Regions from separate parts of the Gardnerella piotii genome, predicted to be linked through region 1. Evidence: riboswitches for the same ligand, from Rfam matches in the RefSeq annotation. Region 1 holds a riboswitch; each other region holds the start of a gene.
What was found. A riboswitch is a leader RNA that binds a small molecule or an ion and turns the genes downstream of it on or off. The one in region 1 is predicted to bind thiamine pyrophosphate.
Positions count from the first base shown of each region.

Region 2: linked by a shared signal. The riboswitch ahead of ACPEIW_RS04675 (ATP-binding cassette domain-containing protein) and the one ahead of ACPEIW_RS04095 (ABC transporter permease) in region 1 are both predicted to bind thiamine pyrophosphate.
Region 3: linked by a shared signal. The riboswitch ahead of ACPEIW_RS04915 (ECF transporter S component) and the one ahead of ACPEIW_RS04095 (ABC transporter permease) in region 1 are both predicted to bind thiamine pyrophosphate.

Region 1 is NZ_CP187450.1:982,049-988,125, reverse strand. It holds gene mfd (transcription-repair coupling factor) at 1-1,480, shown strand, start outside; gene ACPEIW_RS04105 (ABC transporter ATP-binding protein) at 1,558-2,373, opposite strand; gene ACPEIW_RS04100 (ABC transporter substrate-binding protein) at 2,417-3,448, opposite strand; gene ACPEIW_RS04095 (ABC transporter permease) at 3,479-4,267, opposite strand; TPP riboswitch at 4,278-4,384, opposite strand; gene eno (phosphopyruvate hydratase) at 4,532-5,827, shown strand; gene ACPEIW_RS04085 (L-lactate dehydrogenase) at 6,038-6,077, shown strand, end outside.
Region 2 is NZ_CP187450.1:1,133,239-1,139,315, reverse strand. It holds gene ACPEIW_RS04680 (dipeptidase) at 1-850, shown strand, start outside; TPP riboswitch at 930-1,032, shown strand; gene ACPEIW_RS04675 (ATP-binding cassette domain-containing protein) at 1,259-3,910, shown strand; tRNA gene ACPEIW_RS04670 (tRNA-Arg) at 3,979-4,051, opposite strand; gene ACPEIW_RS04665 (hypothetical protein) at 4,633-5,277, shown strand; gene ACPEIW_RS04660 (tryptophan transporter) at 5,419-6,000, shown strand.
Region 3 is NZ_CP187450.1:1,189,613-1,195,689, forward strand. It holds gene ACPEIW_RS04895 (M20 family metallopeptidase) at 1-500, shown strand, start outside; gene ACPEIW_RS04900 (isoprenyl transferase) at 527-1,321, opposite strand; gene ACPEIW_RS04905 (phosphotransferase enzyme family protein) at 1,402-2,643, opposite strand; gene ACPEIW_RS04910 (ABC transporter substrate-binding protein) at 2,752-3,675, opposite strand; gene ACPEIW_RS04915 (ECF transporter S component) at 3,845-4,465, opposite strand; TPP riboswitch at 4,502-4,603, opposite strand; gene recO (DNA repair protein RecO) at 4,690-5,442, opposite strand; gene ACPEIW_RS04925 (DivIVA domain-containing protein) at 5,497-6,077, opposite strand, start outside.

The sequences.
Region 1 (6,077 bases):
GGTTGTTCTAGCGCCAACAACTCTTTTAGTTCAACAACATTACGAGACTTTTACTAATCGCTTTTCTGGATTCCCTATAACTGTTGCTGCAATGAGTAGATTCCAAAGCGAAAAAGAGGTTAACAATACTATTCAAGGCCTTGAATCAGGAGAAGTTGATGTTGTTATTGGCACGCATAAGCTTTTGAATCCAAACATAAAATTCAAGGATTTAGGTTTGGTGATTATAGACGAAGAGCAGCGTTTTGGCGTTGAGCACAAGGAGACTTTGAAAGCTTTGCGTACAAACGTAGATGTTCTTAGTCTTTCGGCAACGCCAATTCCTAGAACACTTGAAATGGCTGTTACTGGTATTCGCGAAATGTCTACTCTTGCTACGCCTCCGGAAGACCGTTTGCCAGTCTTGACTTATGTTGGAGCCTACGAAGACGCGCAAGTGGCAGCTTGCGTTAAGCGAGAGCTGCTTAGAGGTGGCCAAGTATTTTACGTGCACAATAGAGTAGAAGATATTAGTAAAGTTGCGACTAATATTCAAAAACTTGTTCCAGATGCTAGGGTTGCGATTGCGCACGGAAAAATGGGTGAGAAGCAGCTTGACACTATTATTCGTGATTTTTGGCATAGAGATATTGACGTTCTTGTTTGCACTACGATTATTGAAACGGGATTAGATATTTCTAACGCTAATACGCTTATTGTGGATCATGCAGACAGATTCGGCTTAAGCCAGCTTCATCAATTGCGCGGGCGCGTTGGCAGAGGTCGTGAGCGTGCGTACGCATACTTTTTGTATGATCCGTCTAAGCCTATGACTCAACAAGCGCATGATCGCCTTGCAACAATCGCTCAATATACTGCTCTTGGATCTGGGTTTGATGTTGCTATGAAGGATTTGGAGCTTAGAGGCACTGGAAACTTGCTTGGCAATGCGCAAAGTGGCCATATTGAAGGCGTTGGATTTGATTTATACGTGCGAATGGTTTGTGAAGCTGTTGAAAAATACAAAGAGCCAGAGCATAAAGAAACTGTTTCCACGTCTATTGATTTGCCTGTTGAAGCTTCGATTCCAGTTGATTATATTGATTCCGACAAGCTTCGTTTAGAAGCGTACCGTAAGCTTGCTTCCGCTAACAATAATAAGGATTTGCAAGAGTTGCACGATGAGTTACTTGATCGTTTTGGTGAGCCTCCTGAAGCGTTTGGTATATTGTGCGATGTTGCTCGCTTGCGTTTTAAGGCTCGTGATCTTGGTATTACGCAAATTAGCTCTCAAGGTAAATCGGTTCGTGTTATTGGTTTAGATCCAAAAGAATCGTTGTGGATGCGTTTGCAAAGGATTTACCGCGGAGTTAAGTATCGTCCGCTTACTCATACGCTTATTATTCCATCGCCTTTTGAATCTTCACTTGGAACTAGCGCAATGAGTGAGCGCGAAATACTTGATTGGGTGCGCCAACTTCTTGAAGATTTAGCTTGGTAAGGCAAATCTTGCACTGTTTATAAATAAAGGCGGCCGCTATTTTGCAGTCGCCTTTATTCACATTATTTTTGCGTTACTTATTGCAAAGCTTCTCTAAGCTCATCTTCTATTTCACTATGATTTACAGGGCGATTTTGAACGTCAAGATGCTCGCGATCAATGTTCCATTGCTTATAAATCTTGCCATCTTTTATCATAAGAATGCGGTTAGAAAGTCTTACAGCTTCCGCAATATCATGCGTAACCATAAGTGTAGTCCAGCCATATTTAGCTTGAAGATTATTAAGCAAATCTTGCATATCGAAGCGCGTAAGAGCATCCAAAGCTCCAAAAGGCTCGTCAAGCAACAATAATTCAGGACTTCTAACTAAAGCTCTCGCTAAAGATACGCGCTGCTGCTGGCCTCCAGAAAGCTCAGAAGGCCACTTGTTGTCGTAGCCAACAAGCTGCATTTGGCAAAGCGCTAAATGCGCAATATTCTTAAGATCTTGCTTGCTTCCTTCCATGCCGAAAACAACATTTTTGTTTACAGAAAGCCACGGTATTAGTCGTGCATCTTGAAAACCAATAGCCTGACGGCTTGTTGCATGAATGCTGCCTTCGCTAGGAGTAAGAAGTCCTGAAATTATTTTCAAAAGCGTAGTTTTTCCGCATCCCGATCTACCAATAAGCGAAACAAATTCGCCCTTTTTAATTCTCATCGTAATGTTTTTCAATACAAAAGAAGAATTATTTGCAAAATCGTTTTCTGTATTTTTATCTTTTGCACTTGCGAAAGAAATGCCCAGATTCTCTATACTAACGCAGTAATCGCTATCGTTAATATTTGATTTGCAAGTAGATTCTTTGGAAACTTCTACATTGCTACGCTTATGAAAAATGCTATTAAACATAGTCGTATTCTAAAGTCGTACTCTAATTACAATTAGTAATCGTTTACTTGCTGCAGTCGATTACAGCTTTAGAGAAATCAGGAACTTCTTTAATGAATCCGTATTTAACATATTCCTTAGCTTGTTGTTTAAGCATTTTCATAGTTTCTGCATTCATTGGTCGAATTTGCGGAATGTCAAACTTAGCTAATTCTTTCATTGTTTCATCGGATGCACCAAACTTCTTATACATATCAAGAATAATCGAATGCTTCTTCTTAACTCTTTTACCTTCTTCTACTAAAGCACGATACATTTTCTTTAATAGCTGTGGGTGCTTTTTAGCAAATTCAGCAGATGCAACTTGGATTCCGAAGTTAATATTTCCATAATCTTTTGCAGTGACTAGAAGTTTTGATCCTGGAGTTGCAAGAGCTGCAGCAAAGTTCTGATCGAAGGTTGCTAATGCATCAACTTGACCAGTTGTGAATGCTGCATGGAAGTTCTTCGGACTCATCTCTACTTCTTGAACCTTGGATGGGTCAAGTCCTGCTTTTTCAAAAGCTTTGTGAATTATATAATCTCCACTTCCACCTTTAGCAATAATTCCAATCTTCTTTCCGTACAAGTCTTTAAGCGATTTGATTCCGCTATTTGGTGCTGCTACGATTCCTTGAGCGTTTCCATTGTAATAGTTAATAGCATAAGCAACCCATGGCTGGCCTTTGGAGATAAAATGAATAAAATGGCCAGATCCTGTGGTTGTTACGTCTGCGTTTCCAGAAGTTACTGCAGTGTTTGCTTCTGGAGGAACATATGGTCCGCTAAATGTAACCTTTGCCTTGCCAAAGATCTTATCTGCCATCTTTGTATTATTTGAAAGAGTTGTTAAATAATTTGCAGAAGTCAAGTATGCTACTCTTAAAGTTCCAGTATCTTCTTTTACTTGCTTAGTAGTATTTGTGGAAGATTTTGCGGATGATGCTTGTGTTTTGCTGTTGGAGCTTCCGCATGATGCTAGGGTGATTGCTGTGCAAAGCGCGCAGAAAGCTGCTAATGCTCGCTTGCTTGTTGTAGATAATGCGAATTTAGCCATTTTATTCTCCTAATTATTTTGCTAATATTCTTAGTTCTGTTTGATTTTAACGATGGATGAACGTCGCTCAGGCATGCAAATTTTTTCTAAAAGTGTTGCAATTCCTTCAGAAAGTAGACCTGCAATCGCGTATAAAACTATGCATAGCAGCATTTGATCTGGTCTGTAAAATTCTTGTGATCTTGCAAGAACATATCCAATTCCTTTTGAAGCGTTGACTGTTTCACACGTTACCAATGCCACCCAAGACACTGATATTGCAAAGCGTAAAGCAGTCATAAAGTTAGGTAGCGCTCCTCGAAGAAGAATTGTGAAAAATACTGTTTTGCTATTTACTTTGTATGCGCGAGCTAATTCCAAGAGTTTGGGATCAATATTACGAACTCCATCCCTCATATTTACGTAGAACGTTCCAAATACGCCTATAGCAATAAGAGCTATTTTCATAGTCTCACCAATGCCTAATAAAATAATAAGCAAAGGTGCTAGTGCAGTAAAAGGAACAGACCGTAGCATGTGGCCAGGCTTGTTAATAATAATGTCGCCCAGCTTTGTGCTACCAGAAATAACTCCTGCTGGAACTGCAATTATCATTCCTAAACATAATCCTGCAATAACTCTTGTAAAACTAATTCCCAACGAAGGCCAAATTAAACCTTCTGAGTTTAATTCTTGAAAAGCGTTAATTACTTCTGCAGGTGATGGAATGTGCCTAGTCTCTTTAGGCCCAAGTGTAGCTAAAAACCATCCAATAAGTATGACAAGTGTGGAAAGCCATGGCACACATAAACGTAGTGAAGAAGATGCATTTTTTAGCATGCTCTTACAATGGCTAACCATTCGACATTCCCTTCGATAGTACTAGCTATATCAGGTTCGACGGGTATAATCTCAGCAATTACAATCAAGCAAATAATTGCACCCCGTGTCAGTTTGTTATTATTGTACAAAGGTGTGGACAAATTAACAAAAGCTTGGATTATATAGTCTTGTATGCTTAACGACTTACGCTGCGAAATAACGTCCATAAAACGCATTAATCTTAAATATGTTACACAACCAACAGATAAATAAGGAGTAGTTGTGGCAGCTATTGAAAGCGTATATGCACGCGAAATTTTGGATTCTCGTGGAAATCCTACTGTTCAGGTTTATTTGGAGACCGAAGATGGCGCTCAAGGAATTGGTTTAGTTCCTTCTGGTGCTTCAACTGGTGAGGCAGAAGCTTGGGAGCGTCGCGATGGCGATAAGTCTCGCTATCAAGGCAAGGGTACTTTGGAAGCAGTTAAGGCTGTTAACGAAGTAATCGCTCCAAAGGTTATTGGCATGGATGCCTCTGATCAGCGCGCTCTTGATGAAACAATGATCGAGCTTGATGGCACTCCAAACAAGGGCAAGCTTGGCGCAAACGCTATTCTTGGCGTTTCTCTTGCTGCTCTTTATGCTGCTGCTGAGTCTGCTGAGCTTCCTTTGTATCGCTACATTGGCGGTACAAATGGCCACATTCTTCCAGTTCCAAACATGAACATTATGAACGGTGGTGCTCACGCTGATTTTGCAACCGATATTCAGGAATACATGATTTCTCCATACGGCTTTGCTACTTATAGCGACGCTTTGCGTGCTGGCGTTGAGGTTTATCACACCTTAAAGAACGTTTTGAAGAAGGAAGGCTTGGCTACTGGTCTTGGCGACGAAGGTGGCTTCGCTCCAAAGATGAAGTCCAACGAAGATTCTTTGAAGTACATTATGGATGCAATCGAAGCTGCTGGTTACGAGCCAGGCAAGCAGATTGGTATTTCCCTCGACGTTGCTTCTTCTGAGTTCTACAACAAGGAAACTGGCAAGTATCGTTTCGACGGCGAAGAGCGCGAATCTGCTTACATGCTTGATTACTACGAGAAGCTCATTAACGAGTATCCAATCGTTTCTATCGAAGATCCATTCCAGGAAGAAGGCTGGGATGATTGGGCAGCAATCACCAAGCGTCTTGGCGATCGTTTGCAATTCGTTGGTGACGACTTGCTCGTTACTAATCCAAAGCGTTTGGCTAAGGGCATTGAGCTTGGAGCAGCTAACTCCTTGCTCGTAAAGTTGAACCAGATTGGTTCCGTTACCGAGACTCTCGACGCTATTGAGCTTGCAACCAAGAATGGTTTCACTTCCATGGTTTCTCACCGTTCTGGCGAAACCCCAGATACCACCATTTCTGATCTTGCTGTTGCTAAGAACACTGGCCAAATCAAGACTGGTGCTCCTGCTCGTGGCGAGCGTATTGCTAAGTACAACCGCTTGCTTGAGATTGAAGAAGAGCTTGGTTCTACTGCTCAGTATGCTGGTTACAGCGCATTCAAGGCTTGCAAGAAGTATATGAAGTAATATGCTAGAGCTTTTATAAGTTCTACGTAAGTCTTGTTTAAGATCTAGACTGTAGCATAATTCGGCCAGTCGCATTCGTGCGATTGGCCGTTTTTCGTATATTTTAGCGATTTTTTGAAAAAATATATAAATTTTTCTAAAATTACTTTCATTCTCATCAAAATAGTGCTATTTTTTATGGAAAACTAAAAACGGAAGGAGATGTTTCATATGAGAAAAGTCGCAGTTATAGGCATGGGAAACGTTGGTG
Region 2 (6,077 bases), 150 kb from region 1:
TCACAAAGATGAGTTTGAATCCGATGTAATTATTGTTGCAGACTCTGGAAATTGGTCTGCTGAAGTTCCAAGCCTTACGACTAGCTTGCGCGGAAACACTACTGTAGACGTTAAGGTTAAGGTTCTTGATCATCAAGTTCACTCTGGTCAATTTGGTGGCCCTATTTTAGACGCATACACGCTTGCTTCAATGCTTGTTGCTTCTCTTTACAACAAAGACGGCGATTTAGATGTTCCTGGAGTTGAATCGCAAGAGCCTGTTGGTGGATTGCAACGCGATTTAGATGAGACTCAAGTTAGAGCCGATTCTTCTGTAGTTGATTCATACAAGCTTGCAGGAACTGGATCTTTGGCTGCACGAATGTGGACTAAGCCAAGTTTGACTGTTATTGGAATGGACGCTCATCCAGTAGAGGAAAGCTTTAACGTTATTGCTCACGAGACACGCTTGCGACTTTCGCTTAGAACTGCGCCTTGCCAGCGTCCAGAGGAAGCACAAAAAGCATTGAGTGACTTTTTGATTAAAAATGCACCGTTTGGCGCGCAAGTAACTGTAGATCCTTTAGATAATGGCATGGGTTGGGCTATGGATCCAAATGCTGTTGCAACTAAAGATGCGCTCGCATCTATGAAAGACGCTTTTGGTGTGGATCCTATTAATAAGGGCGAAGGTGGTTCGATTCCATTTATTCCAGAATTGCAACGAATCTTCCCTAAAGCTCAAGTTTTAGTTACGGGTCCAGAAGATCCAAAGTCTAATGCTCACAGCCCAAATGAGTCGATTTCTCTTTCTGGCTTGAAGTCAAATATTGTAACGGAAGCTTTGCTTCTTAGTCGTTTAGGGAAGTAGTGTTGTAAGTTATAACTCGCGCATAAAAGCGCGCGAACATGTTGATTTTGTGCGCGAGTCTACACAATGCCGTAAAATTTTCACTAGACACGGGTGCTTTGCGTTAATTCGTAAAGCTGAGAGAAACCGCTTGAACGTGAATCCAGGTAATACTGGCGCACGGAGATCTGTTTTTCCCGTGCCTAAAAGTAAAAAGGCACAATCATGTCAACAAGCGTCTTCTATGCATATAGCAATTAAATGCTGTATGCTGTTTAGATTTTTCTAAGCAAGTAGGCGTTTTGGGATTGTAGGATTTGCTAAGATTCTAAGATTTGTTAAGATTCTAAAAATCTATAGTAAAGTCTAATAATCCTAAAAATAATTTAATAAATAATTAAATAAAATCATTGCCATAAAGGATTTGCTATGCCCGATGCATATAAAACGCAGGTTTTGAACAATGCTAACCAGTACAAAGCTGAAACTTTCCTTCCATCGGCTTTTAGTGCTGCTAAGTTGCGTTTTGAGAATTGGGGTTATCGTCATGCCTCTCGCAAAGCGTTTGCTGTTCGTGGTTTGAACCTGACTATTGAAGCAGGGCAGAGAGTATTGCTATTAGGAGCATCGGGCATAGGCAAGTCCACTATTCTTGAAGGTGCTGCTGGATTAATCGGCAGCGATATTATTCTTAAAAGTGATTCAAACGATAAAAATAGTAACTCTTCTTCGCATAATGTTTTAGTTGAAGACGAAGATGGCGGAGTGAGTGAAGGCGCAGTATTTGTAGACGATGTACCAGTTCATAAGGCTCGCGGACGCGTTGGTTTAGTTTTACAAGACCCAGAATCTCAAGCGATTTTTCAACGTTTAGGAGATAACGTTGCGTTTGGTCCAGAAAACATGAATGTTCCGCGTAAAGAGATTTGGAATATTGTTGACGAAAGTCTTAAAGAGGTTGGCTTAGATGGCTTGCAACTTCATCGCTCTACTGCACATTTAAGCGGTGGTCAAATGCAGCGATTGGCTCTTGCTGGTGCGTTGGCAATGAAGCCTAGTGTTCTTCTTTTAGACGAGCCTACAGCAAATCTGGATCCAGACGGCGTTGAGCAAATTGTTTCAGCAGTTGGAAAAGTGCTTGACGATACTCATGCAACCATGGTTCTTGTTGAACATCATGCGCAGCCTTGGATTGATTTAATTGACCGAGTAATTGTTTTGGGGCTTGAAAATAGCGGTAATAGCGGTAATAGTAATAGCGAAGATAGCAAAAACTTTGTTCACGATGACGATATTGCAAGAGACGAGAGTGCTAAAACAGTAATCGTAGCCGACGGAACTCCAGACGAGGTGTTTAATCGCAAGGATCTTGATTTTGAAAATCTTGGAATATGGCTCCCGGATAAGTATAAGGATTCAAAAAATCGCAATATAGGCAGGATTCATGTTGAAGGAGAGCCTGATTGTGATCCTTCTGTAGGAGATGGGAAAGTAGTTTTATCTACAAAAAACCTTGCGATTAGTCATACGGATACTCCAATAGCTAAAAACATTAATCTTGAATTTAATTCTGGCCAAATAACGGCTTTGGTTGGCGCAAATGGTGCTGGAAAATCAACTTTGTCTCTAACTTTGGCAGGATTAATTCCGTCAATAGAAGGCGAAGTTGTAGCAAGCGAGGAACTTTGTAAAGATTTAGACTCAAGTGATCCTATAAAGTGGAAGTCAACTGAACTCGCTAAAAGAATATCGTATGTTTTCCAAAATCCAGAACACCAATTTGCTTGCGGAACTGTTTTAGAAGAGGTTATGTTAGGCCCTATTAGAACAGGCATGAGCGAAGAGGATGCTCGAGCAAAAGCTAAAGAATTGCTAGAGCGATTCAGATTAGGCAGATATGCCAACGCCAATCCGTACACGCTTTCTGGAGGAGAAAAGCGCAGGCTTACAGTTGCTGCATCTTTGGCTGCAGCTCCAAGGGTTTTGATTTTAGATGAGCCAACTTTTGGCCAAGATCGAAAAACGTGGATGCAAATTATAAAGCTGATTGCAAGTCTTAGAGCAGACGGCGTTAGTGTTATTGTTGTTACTCACGATAAAGAGCTAGTAGACGCTCTGGGCGCGCGTTTGGTTGAACTTTTGCCAGTTAACAATGCTAAGAATAGTGATTCTGGAGATTTATCAGATTTACAAGAATCGCAAGCAAAAGAAGATTTAGAATCATCGCAAAGCTTGTCTTCTACAACTAATTCAACGAATATTTCTCGAATAAAAGTTAGCGCTGTAAATAAGCGTGATGAGAAAGAAAGAGCCGCAAGTTGCTCGCCATTTTTGGCATCGCTAAATCCTGTTTACCGCATGCTTGGAGCTTTTATGCTTTCCATTCCTTTGCTGTTTACTCTTGATTGGCTTTCTTCGACTATTGCACTTGTTTTAGAGTTTATAATTTTATGGATTGTTGGAATGAATCCTTGGCGTGTTGTTAAGCTTTCTTGGCCTGTTTGGGTTGGTGCGCCTGGATCTGCTCTAGCAGTGTGGTTGTATGGTAAATCTGGCGGTCAAACGTTGTTTGATTGGGGAATTATTCACGTAAGCGAGCACTCAACAACTCTTGCAATTGCAACGTTTATTCGTATTTTAGCGATTGGTGTTCCTGCAATTGTTACTGTTATTGGTATTGATGCTACAGATTTAGCAGATGCTTTTAGTCAAGTTATGCATTTGCCAGATAAGTTTGTTTATGGTGGATTAGCGGGAATGAGGCTTTTTAGCGTTTTACAAGACGATTGGGCAGCTCTTACTGCTTCTAGAAGATCTCGCGGTCTTGGAGACGATAGTAAGATTCGCGCATTTATGCCTCAAGCTTTTGCGCTTCTTGTTCTTTCGATTCGTAGGTCTAGTACTTTGGCAACAGCAATGCAAGCGCGCGGTTTTGGTGGAGAAAATCCAAGGTCTCATTCACGCATAAGTTACGTAAATAAGCGCGATTATGTGTTTATGGTTGTATGCTTAATTATTCCTGCAATTGCATTAATCGCAGCTGTTTACTACGGTACGTTTGCGCTTCTTGGTGGAAATTAATTTTGGTGTGTCGTTCATGTAAGACACATGCTGAAAACGTTGGAATAAAGCCATTTTGGGATATTTTGTGGGCTTAATGGGATTCGAACCCACGACCTTCTGCTCCGGAGGCAGACGCTCTATCCACTGAGCTACAAGCCCGCAACTTGTGAAAGTATACACGTTGCTAGGGATTGAGATTGTTTTATATAAGATTAGAAATGCGTTTTATGCGCTTACGGCGTTTTGCTTGGAATTGTGCGGATTTAAGTGTGGATATTTTTACGTATTTTGTGTGATTTTTTGCTAATTTTATATTTTTGTTTGCATTTGTACTTTTATGGTGTTAGCATCGAACACAACACAAACGCATATCGTAAATTTTACGGTGTTAGGTTTGTGATTGACCACATAGGCATTTAGCTTTGCAGCTAAAGTATTTAAGGAGGCGGCTGTCATGCGTAACATGAATGCTCAAGCTCGCGATACTTTTGATGCTGCTCGTATGTGGTGGTGGCAGACTTCTCTTTGGCGTAGTTTACTCTAAAGTTTTAGAAGCTGCTTGTTTAGGCTTATAAAAGACCTCTAGGGTAAACCTAGGGGTCTTTTTTATATCCTAAAACGCAAAATCTATTTGGTTTTAATCCAAATCTAAAACAATCTAAACAATCTAAAACCAATAACAATCTAAACCAAAATTGTTGAAAACAAACAACGTAAAAATTTACGTAAAGGAGAAAATCATGAATCAGGAGTCCACTAACGTAGAAGCTACTAGCGCAGAGACCACTAGCGTAGATACAACATCTGCACAGTCCGAAATTAATCAAGCAGCTACTTTGCTAAAAGGCGTAAATGTTAAAAAGCACGCTTTAGATATTACGTCTTTAGTTTTGGTTGCTGTTCTTTTTGCAGCTGGATGTATTCTTGACTTTACAGTTGCAAAGTCGCTTTCGATTGGAAACATTCAGCCAGAGTTTGTTATTGCATCGTTCTGCTTGTCTATTTTGCTTGTTCGACCAAATGTTATTCAAGGTGCGATTATTGGCGCTTTGGCTGCTACTTTGATTCAATTTAACACTTCGATTCCTGGTCTTGAATACGCTTGCGATATTCCAGCAGCAATCATTATGACGTTAGTGCTTATGGGTTACTTAAAAGCTTTCCCTAAGGATGCTGCTAGAAAGTTCAGTGTGTTCCCGTTTATCTCTACGTTTGTTGCAACTGTTATTTCTGGAATGATTTTTGCAACAATCGCATCCTTCTTTATTCTTCATTCTCCAAACACGATTCTTGTTATGCTTCCAATCATTTTGGGAACTGCTGTGTTTAATGCTGTTGTTGTTGAAGTTCTTTACACTCCAATTCGACTCGTTTTGCACAAGTAAATCGCCACTGAAAATGAGAAATAAATTAACTTGAATCAACGTAAGCAAATATAAACAAACATAAATGAATGTAAGTAAACATAAATAAATATCAAAAGTCGATAATTAAAACTTGATTATCGCAACATAAAGGAGAAGATTATGAATCAGGGAATTAACGAACATGCAGGTAGCGTGATTAATGCTGTAAGTATTAAGAAGCATGCTTTAGATGTTACGTCTTTAGTGTTGGTTGCTGTTCTTTTTGCAGCGGGATGTATTCTTGACTTTACAGTTGCAAAAGCACTTTCAATTGGAAACATTAAACCAAACTTTTTAATAGCATCGTTCTGTCTTGCGATTTTGCTGGTTCGTCCAAATGTTATTCAGGGTGCGATTATTGGTGCCTTGGCTGCAACTTTAATGCAATTTAACGCATCTATTCCTGGTCTTAATTATGTTTGCGATATTCCAGCAGCAATTGTTATGACTTTGATGATTATGGCTTATGTTCACGTTTTCCCTAAGGATGCTGCTAGAAAGTTCAGTATTTTCCCACTTATAGCAACTTTTATAACTACAGTTGTTTCTGGTTTAATATTTGCCTCTACTGCATCTTTCTTTGTTCTTCATTCTCCTAAGACGATTCTTGTTATGCTTCCAATCATCTTTGGAACTGCTGTGTTTAATGCTGTTGTTGTTGAAGTTCTTTACACTCCAATTCGACTCGTTTTGCACAAGTAGCGCAGTTTGTGTTTGCAATATGTACTACGCAATATGTGTTAGGAATGTTTGGTAAATTATATAATCGTTAGATAATA
Region 3 (6,077 bases), 210 kb from region 1:
AAGATTACGCAATAGTTACAGTCGGCGCAATAAACGCTGGAAGCAAGTCAAACATTATTCCAGACGATGCGGAACTTTTGATTAATACTAGAACATACAGCGAAGATACTCAAAAATTTGTTCACTCTGCTATTGAGCGAATTGTGCGCGGAGAGTGCGAGCTTGCAAGATGTCCTAAGAAACCAGAATTTACATACTATGACCGCTATCCGCTTACGAATAATGATCAGAATTCATCTTTGCGCGTGCGTAAAGCTTTTGATGAATACTTTGGAGAAGACTCTGTAAATATTTCGCGCGCTTCTGCTTCAGAAGATTTTTCTATAGTCGCGAACGCTTTCAATACACCTTACGCATACTGGGGATTAGGTGGATTTGAAGACATGAAAAATGCTCCAGGAAACCACAATCCAGCTTTTGCTCCAGATTTGCAACCAACTCTAAATCGTGGACTTGAATCAGCTGTTGTTGCAGCTTGCGCATGGCTAGCTTGCGACTAATAAATTAATTCTACTAACAGATAAGTTTAAGCGGTTTTTACGCCACCAAATCTGCGGTCGCGATGCGCATAACGGTCGATTGACCTCCACAACGCTTCGCGACCATAATCTGGGAAAAGTTCTGGCACAAAATCAAGCTCCGCATAAGACGCTTGCCAAGGCAAAAAGTTGCTTGTGCGCTGCTCTCCCGAAGTGCGAATCACAAGATCGCAATCTGGAATATCTGGATTATACAAATGTTCTGCAATCATCTTCTCACTAATGCGATCGCCCTTAATTTTGCCGCTTTTAACTTCCCTAGCAATTGCTGCGCAAGCGTCTGCGATTTCCGCGCGACCACCATAATTTAAGCAAAAAACAACGTCAATCGTAGTGTTATTTTTCGTTATTTCTTGAGCTTTTTCCAACTCGTCAATAACAGACTTCCACAATTTCGGCCGTCTTCCAGCCCATCGCACGCGCACTCCCCACTCATTCATTTGCGCAACTCTGCGATGAATAATATCTCTAGAAAATCCCATCAAAAAATGCACTTCTTGAGGAGATCTCTTCCAATTTTCAGTAGAAAACGTGTACAAGCTTAAGTAGCGAACACCTGCTTCTATGGCTCCTGCAATAGTGTCAAAAACCACTGGTTCCGCCGCTTTATGCCCTTCGGTGCGAATCATTCCGCGCTCTTTGGCCCATCTGCCATTGCCGTCCATAATCACGCCTACATGGCGAGGAACTTTACCTTTAGGAAAATCTGGCACACGGCTAGGATCACTAAATGGAGCCGCTGGAATATTTAACGAAGTGTAGTCAACGTTTTCAAAACTCATAGTTAAAATCTAACAACCCCATTGAACGAATAGCTAAAGCGTTTTGCAAAGCTTGACTAAAAAGCACACTAAAAAGTCCGCTATATTTTTTGCAAAACTTCTGTTAGATAATTCAAATATCTTTTCCCAAAGCAAGATTTGTACCATCTAGCATGCTCTAAGAATCCAGTATCGTAGCCCCAAATCTTAAAATCGTATGTTCCATTTGACTTTAAGTAATAGTCTACAAATTCTACGCATTGCTCGATTTGACTTACAGATAAAACAAGCGGAAGCAGCTCTTTTTCAACATCTGTTAACGGTCGAACGCTAGCATATCCTTGCAAAATTGCTTCTGCTAAGTCCGTTCTAAATGAATCTTTTTTGCTGTTTGCAATATCTACCCATTGAATTGTGTTGCGCTCTAAAGTCATTGCCAAATCGTAGATTGCTGTGTTTTTATACGCCATTCCAAAGTCAAACACTGCGCTTGGAGCGCTATCTTTCCACATAAAATTAGATATATGCGGATCTCCATGAGTCCACTGCTTTTTTAGATTCACATACCCCAAATCGTAAATTTTTTTGCATGTTGGAGCAAATTCACTTAAATCTTTTACAAAATCACGATTCTGCTCTTTTAAGAATTTCGCTAAATCGGGTCTATTTTTTAACCAAACTTCTGCAGCTTTTTGCACATCTTCGCTTGCACAAAGACTAAATCTTGATTGAAAAGCGTTGATTTCCTTAGGATTTGGCTCGTCAAAACTTTGCGAAGCTAAGGCGATTTTTGCCATCATTACTCCAAGATTTTTGGCTTCTTCGCACGTTTTAGGCGGATCCCAAGTGTACGCGTCTTTGTATCTATCTTCTCCGCTAGCTTTTAAAGTCACTTCATAAGCGCAATCGCCTATTACAAGAAGAGTGCCGTCTACGTAAATATTGCCAGAAGTATCGTCACAAGTATCGCCAGAAGTATTCTTTTCTAAATCTAAAAACTCTCTATTTTTGTTAAAATACAAGTACTTTGGCGTGCTTATTTTGTTTTGTAAAAGATGCTCCGCAAAACGATGATACGGCCTAATTGTGCTTGCTTGCCTCACTTTTGTGCTGCATCTTTTAATATAAACGTCCAAACTTTGCGATTTCTTTGACGAATCATCTTTGTAATGCGCACGAATCAATGAACCTGCAGCCATCGGGCGCAAACTATGACTTAAAACGCAATCAGCTTCTAGCGGATCCTCTAAAAGAGAACACACAATATTTGCCTCATCTAAATCAACATTTGCCCATCTTTGAGCAACAATATCTAGCTGAGGGTCGTTGCTTTCGTTTTCCATATTCGCTCCAATTATTGCCACAGGTTCATTGAATTGTGATATTTATTTGCGATTGTAATTGCGTTTGCAATCGTTATTATGATTGCGATTCAAGCACATGCTGGCCGACTATTCTGGCAAATACTCGTTTGTTACGCATCCGCTTTCTAGGCTCTTTAGCGCGCAATCAAGAGGCACGCTTAAGTGGCCATTTTCACCCATCCAACGAGTGTAGTTTTCCACCAAAGCCATGTCTGCTGTACCCCAGCGACCATTCTTGTCGTACCAAGACGGAATCACTTCGTCTAGCGACGCGCGCAAAGCCTCTGGGCTAATATGGCAAAGCGCATTTTGCAAAGCATCAACACCAGCCTGCGGGTCTTTTCCTGCAAGCTCATAGCCCTTAACTGTTGCGCTTGCAAAGTTGCGTATTAATTGCGGATTTCGCTCAATCATCTCTTGGCGAGCGCAAACATAGTAAGAATGATGCGGAGCTACGCCAATAGAATCGAATGGAAGAACAACAACTTGGTCAAATGGAAGCGAACCCTGGTATGGCTCCCACCAAGCAACATTAATAAAAGCGTCACACATTCCGCGCTCTACGGCTCGAATGTCTGGCTCCCATGGGCCTGGGTCAATTGTAATCAGCTTGCTAAAGTCGCCTCCGTCGGCAGCAACCGCCTGCTGAAGCTCCGTATATAGGCGCTTAACACCCATAGGGATTACTACGCGCTTTCCTTCTAGATCTTTAAATCGCGTAATACCCGTGTTTTTATTTGTTATGATTCCACCAATTTGAGATTGATTCATTACAGCAAATGACGTTAGCTTGTTTGCACCATTTTGATGAGCCAAAAGCTGATTTAAGCGAACAAGAGCTATGTCTACTTCTCCACGCTCCAAGCATGCTGGAACATCTCCGCGCTCTGTATCTGTGCTTGTAAACTCTACATCTAATCCGTATTGTGCGTACAATCCGCGCTTTCTTGCAAGATACATACCTGCGTGATTCGTCCATGGATGCACATATTCAAGACGTACTCTTAGCATACTAACTCCTTTGTTTTATAGTGATTTGTGATTTTATTTTGACTTTTATTTGCGACTTTTGCGCGCTGCTAACTTGCGATTTTTCTTGCGACTTTTATTTGCGACTTTACAAAAGTGGGCGAGGTAATCCCCCGCCCACAAATCAAATCTTACTAGCAAAAGTTAAGACTTAAGCGCGTACTTCTTTGCCAGAAGCAAAACGGCTCAATGCGCCAGTAGCAGCAATACCCTTGTACAAGTACCACATAACTACACCACCAATTACAGCACCAGAAATCATGCTGCAAAGTGTGTGAATCATCATGAATGCGCCGAAGATTGGAACACCTGCGTAGTAGAACGGATAGGTTGAAACGATTCCACCCAAACCAGCTAATGCGCCAGAAAGTGCAGTCAAACCAACGTTCCACTTGCGATACATAACAAACAAGAATGCAAACTCAGCGAACAAGCCCTGAACAAAACCAGGAAGAACGGTACCAATACCGCCCCAGTGGCTACCAACAGTCAACTCAACCATTGCAGCAATAAACTCACCGAATAGTGCAGCGCCTGGCTTGCGAACCATAATAGCAGCTAAAGGACCAGCGAAGTAGAACAAACCATAGTACAAAGCGCTAACGCCTGGAACTGGAATAAGCTTAAGAGCAGCAGAAATAGGCTCACTAATCAAGCCGATGCCCCAGAAGATAATACCAGAAGCTACAGCAATAACAACCGTGAGCGTAACATCAGCCACGTTCCAGCGCAAGGATGGACGCACGGTCTCTTCTTCAACAGATGTACCCATTAGGGTCTCCTTTCATCTTTAACCAATCAAACAAAGGCGACCCTGCAGAAAACTCCGTACGTCGGCATTACCCGATTCACGTTAAACGGTTAGACAGTAATCTTCTCAGCTCTTTTAAGAGCACCCGTGCCTGATATCATTCATATTGCATCAGACAGCGAGGACAAATTTTATAAAATTCAAACATAAAATTAACAAAATCGCTCATTAAGATAATAGAAACTCTAATCAAAATACAACGAATTAGAATTTTTTTCACTTAAACGCATAGATCTAATAGGCTTTTCTAACCAATATTCACACCATTGTTCAACGCATTTAGATGTTAAATCGTCTATACTTGTTCCGTCTAAATTTTGCCAATCACCATTAATTAATGAAATCATTTGAAAACGCGCTAAATCATTGCACTTAATAGACTCTAAAGCATGATCTTTAGAGCACATAACTCCACCACTAGCTGCCGAAAAATAGTCTAAATCATTGCGTGTTGAACAAATAACGCACTCATTTAACCTAGGAGACCATCCAGCTAATTGCAATGCTCTTAAAACGTACGAAAGCGCGATTGATTCAGCACTATGCAAACTTTTAGAAAGAGCAGACAAAGCAGCTATAAGAAGATTGTATTGTGAGCAAGAATCCGAATATTGTGCGCAAGACGAGACTAAATCGTCCGCAATCTCTGCAATCATGCTAGCACAACTATACAGATTGTAATCCGCACAAATGCTACCAGCATAAGGCGAAACTAAAACCGCTTGAGAAATAACATCAAAAGTTTTGCCAGTTGCAAAAAGTGCATTAACACGCATAAATGGCTCTAAGCGCCCACCAAATCTAGATTTTAACCGCCTTACACCTTTTGCAACAGCTCGAACCTTGCCATGCTTTTTAGTGAGCATAACAATAACTCGATCAGCTTCCCCAAGAGGAAAAGTCTTAAGAACAACAGCTTCATCGTTATATAACGGCATTAATCAATAACTCTTAGCTTGTATAATCCCTAAATCTAAGTGAAAAATAGATTATTAATTATGATTTGGGTTTACAAATCCGCCAAAATTAGATTCGCCAGTATCGTCAAAATCATCTGAATCATTATTTGCTTCGCGAGAAGAATCTTCAACCGAAGTGTCAAAATGGTTCATAACAGGGAACGAAAGATCTGGAATATCTAAATTAAGACTTTGCGAAGGCTCGAACTTAGGCGAAGCAAGAAGCGAAAGATTCAAATCTCCAATGGATTTAGAATCATTTGCATTGCTATTACTTGCATTGTTAGCATTTGCATTATTTACACCATCAGCATTCGCACTAACAACATTCGCGCTATCTTCCTTCTTTTCTGCATCTTTAACTTTTCCAAAATCATTATTGTTAGTAGCAAAATTGTTGGAAGCAGCATTAGGAGCATAAGACGGAGGGAATGCTGGAGGCATAACAGTAGACGCTTGCGACATTTCGTCGTCTGTATCGTCACTAGCTTCAACACTCGCAGAGTGAGGAGTAAAAATCGCCTTCTGTGCATGATGCTCAACAGGAATAGATGGAGGAATTGCTGGAGGCATTAATGGAGAGGGAGCTGGAGCTGCCGCAGGTTCAACAACAC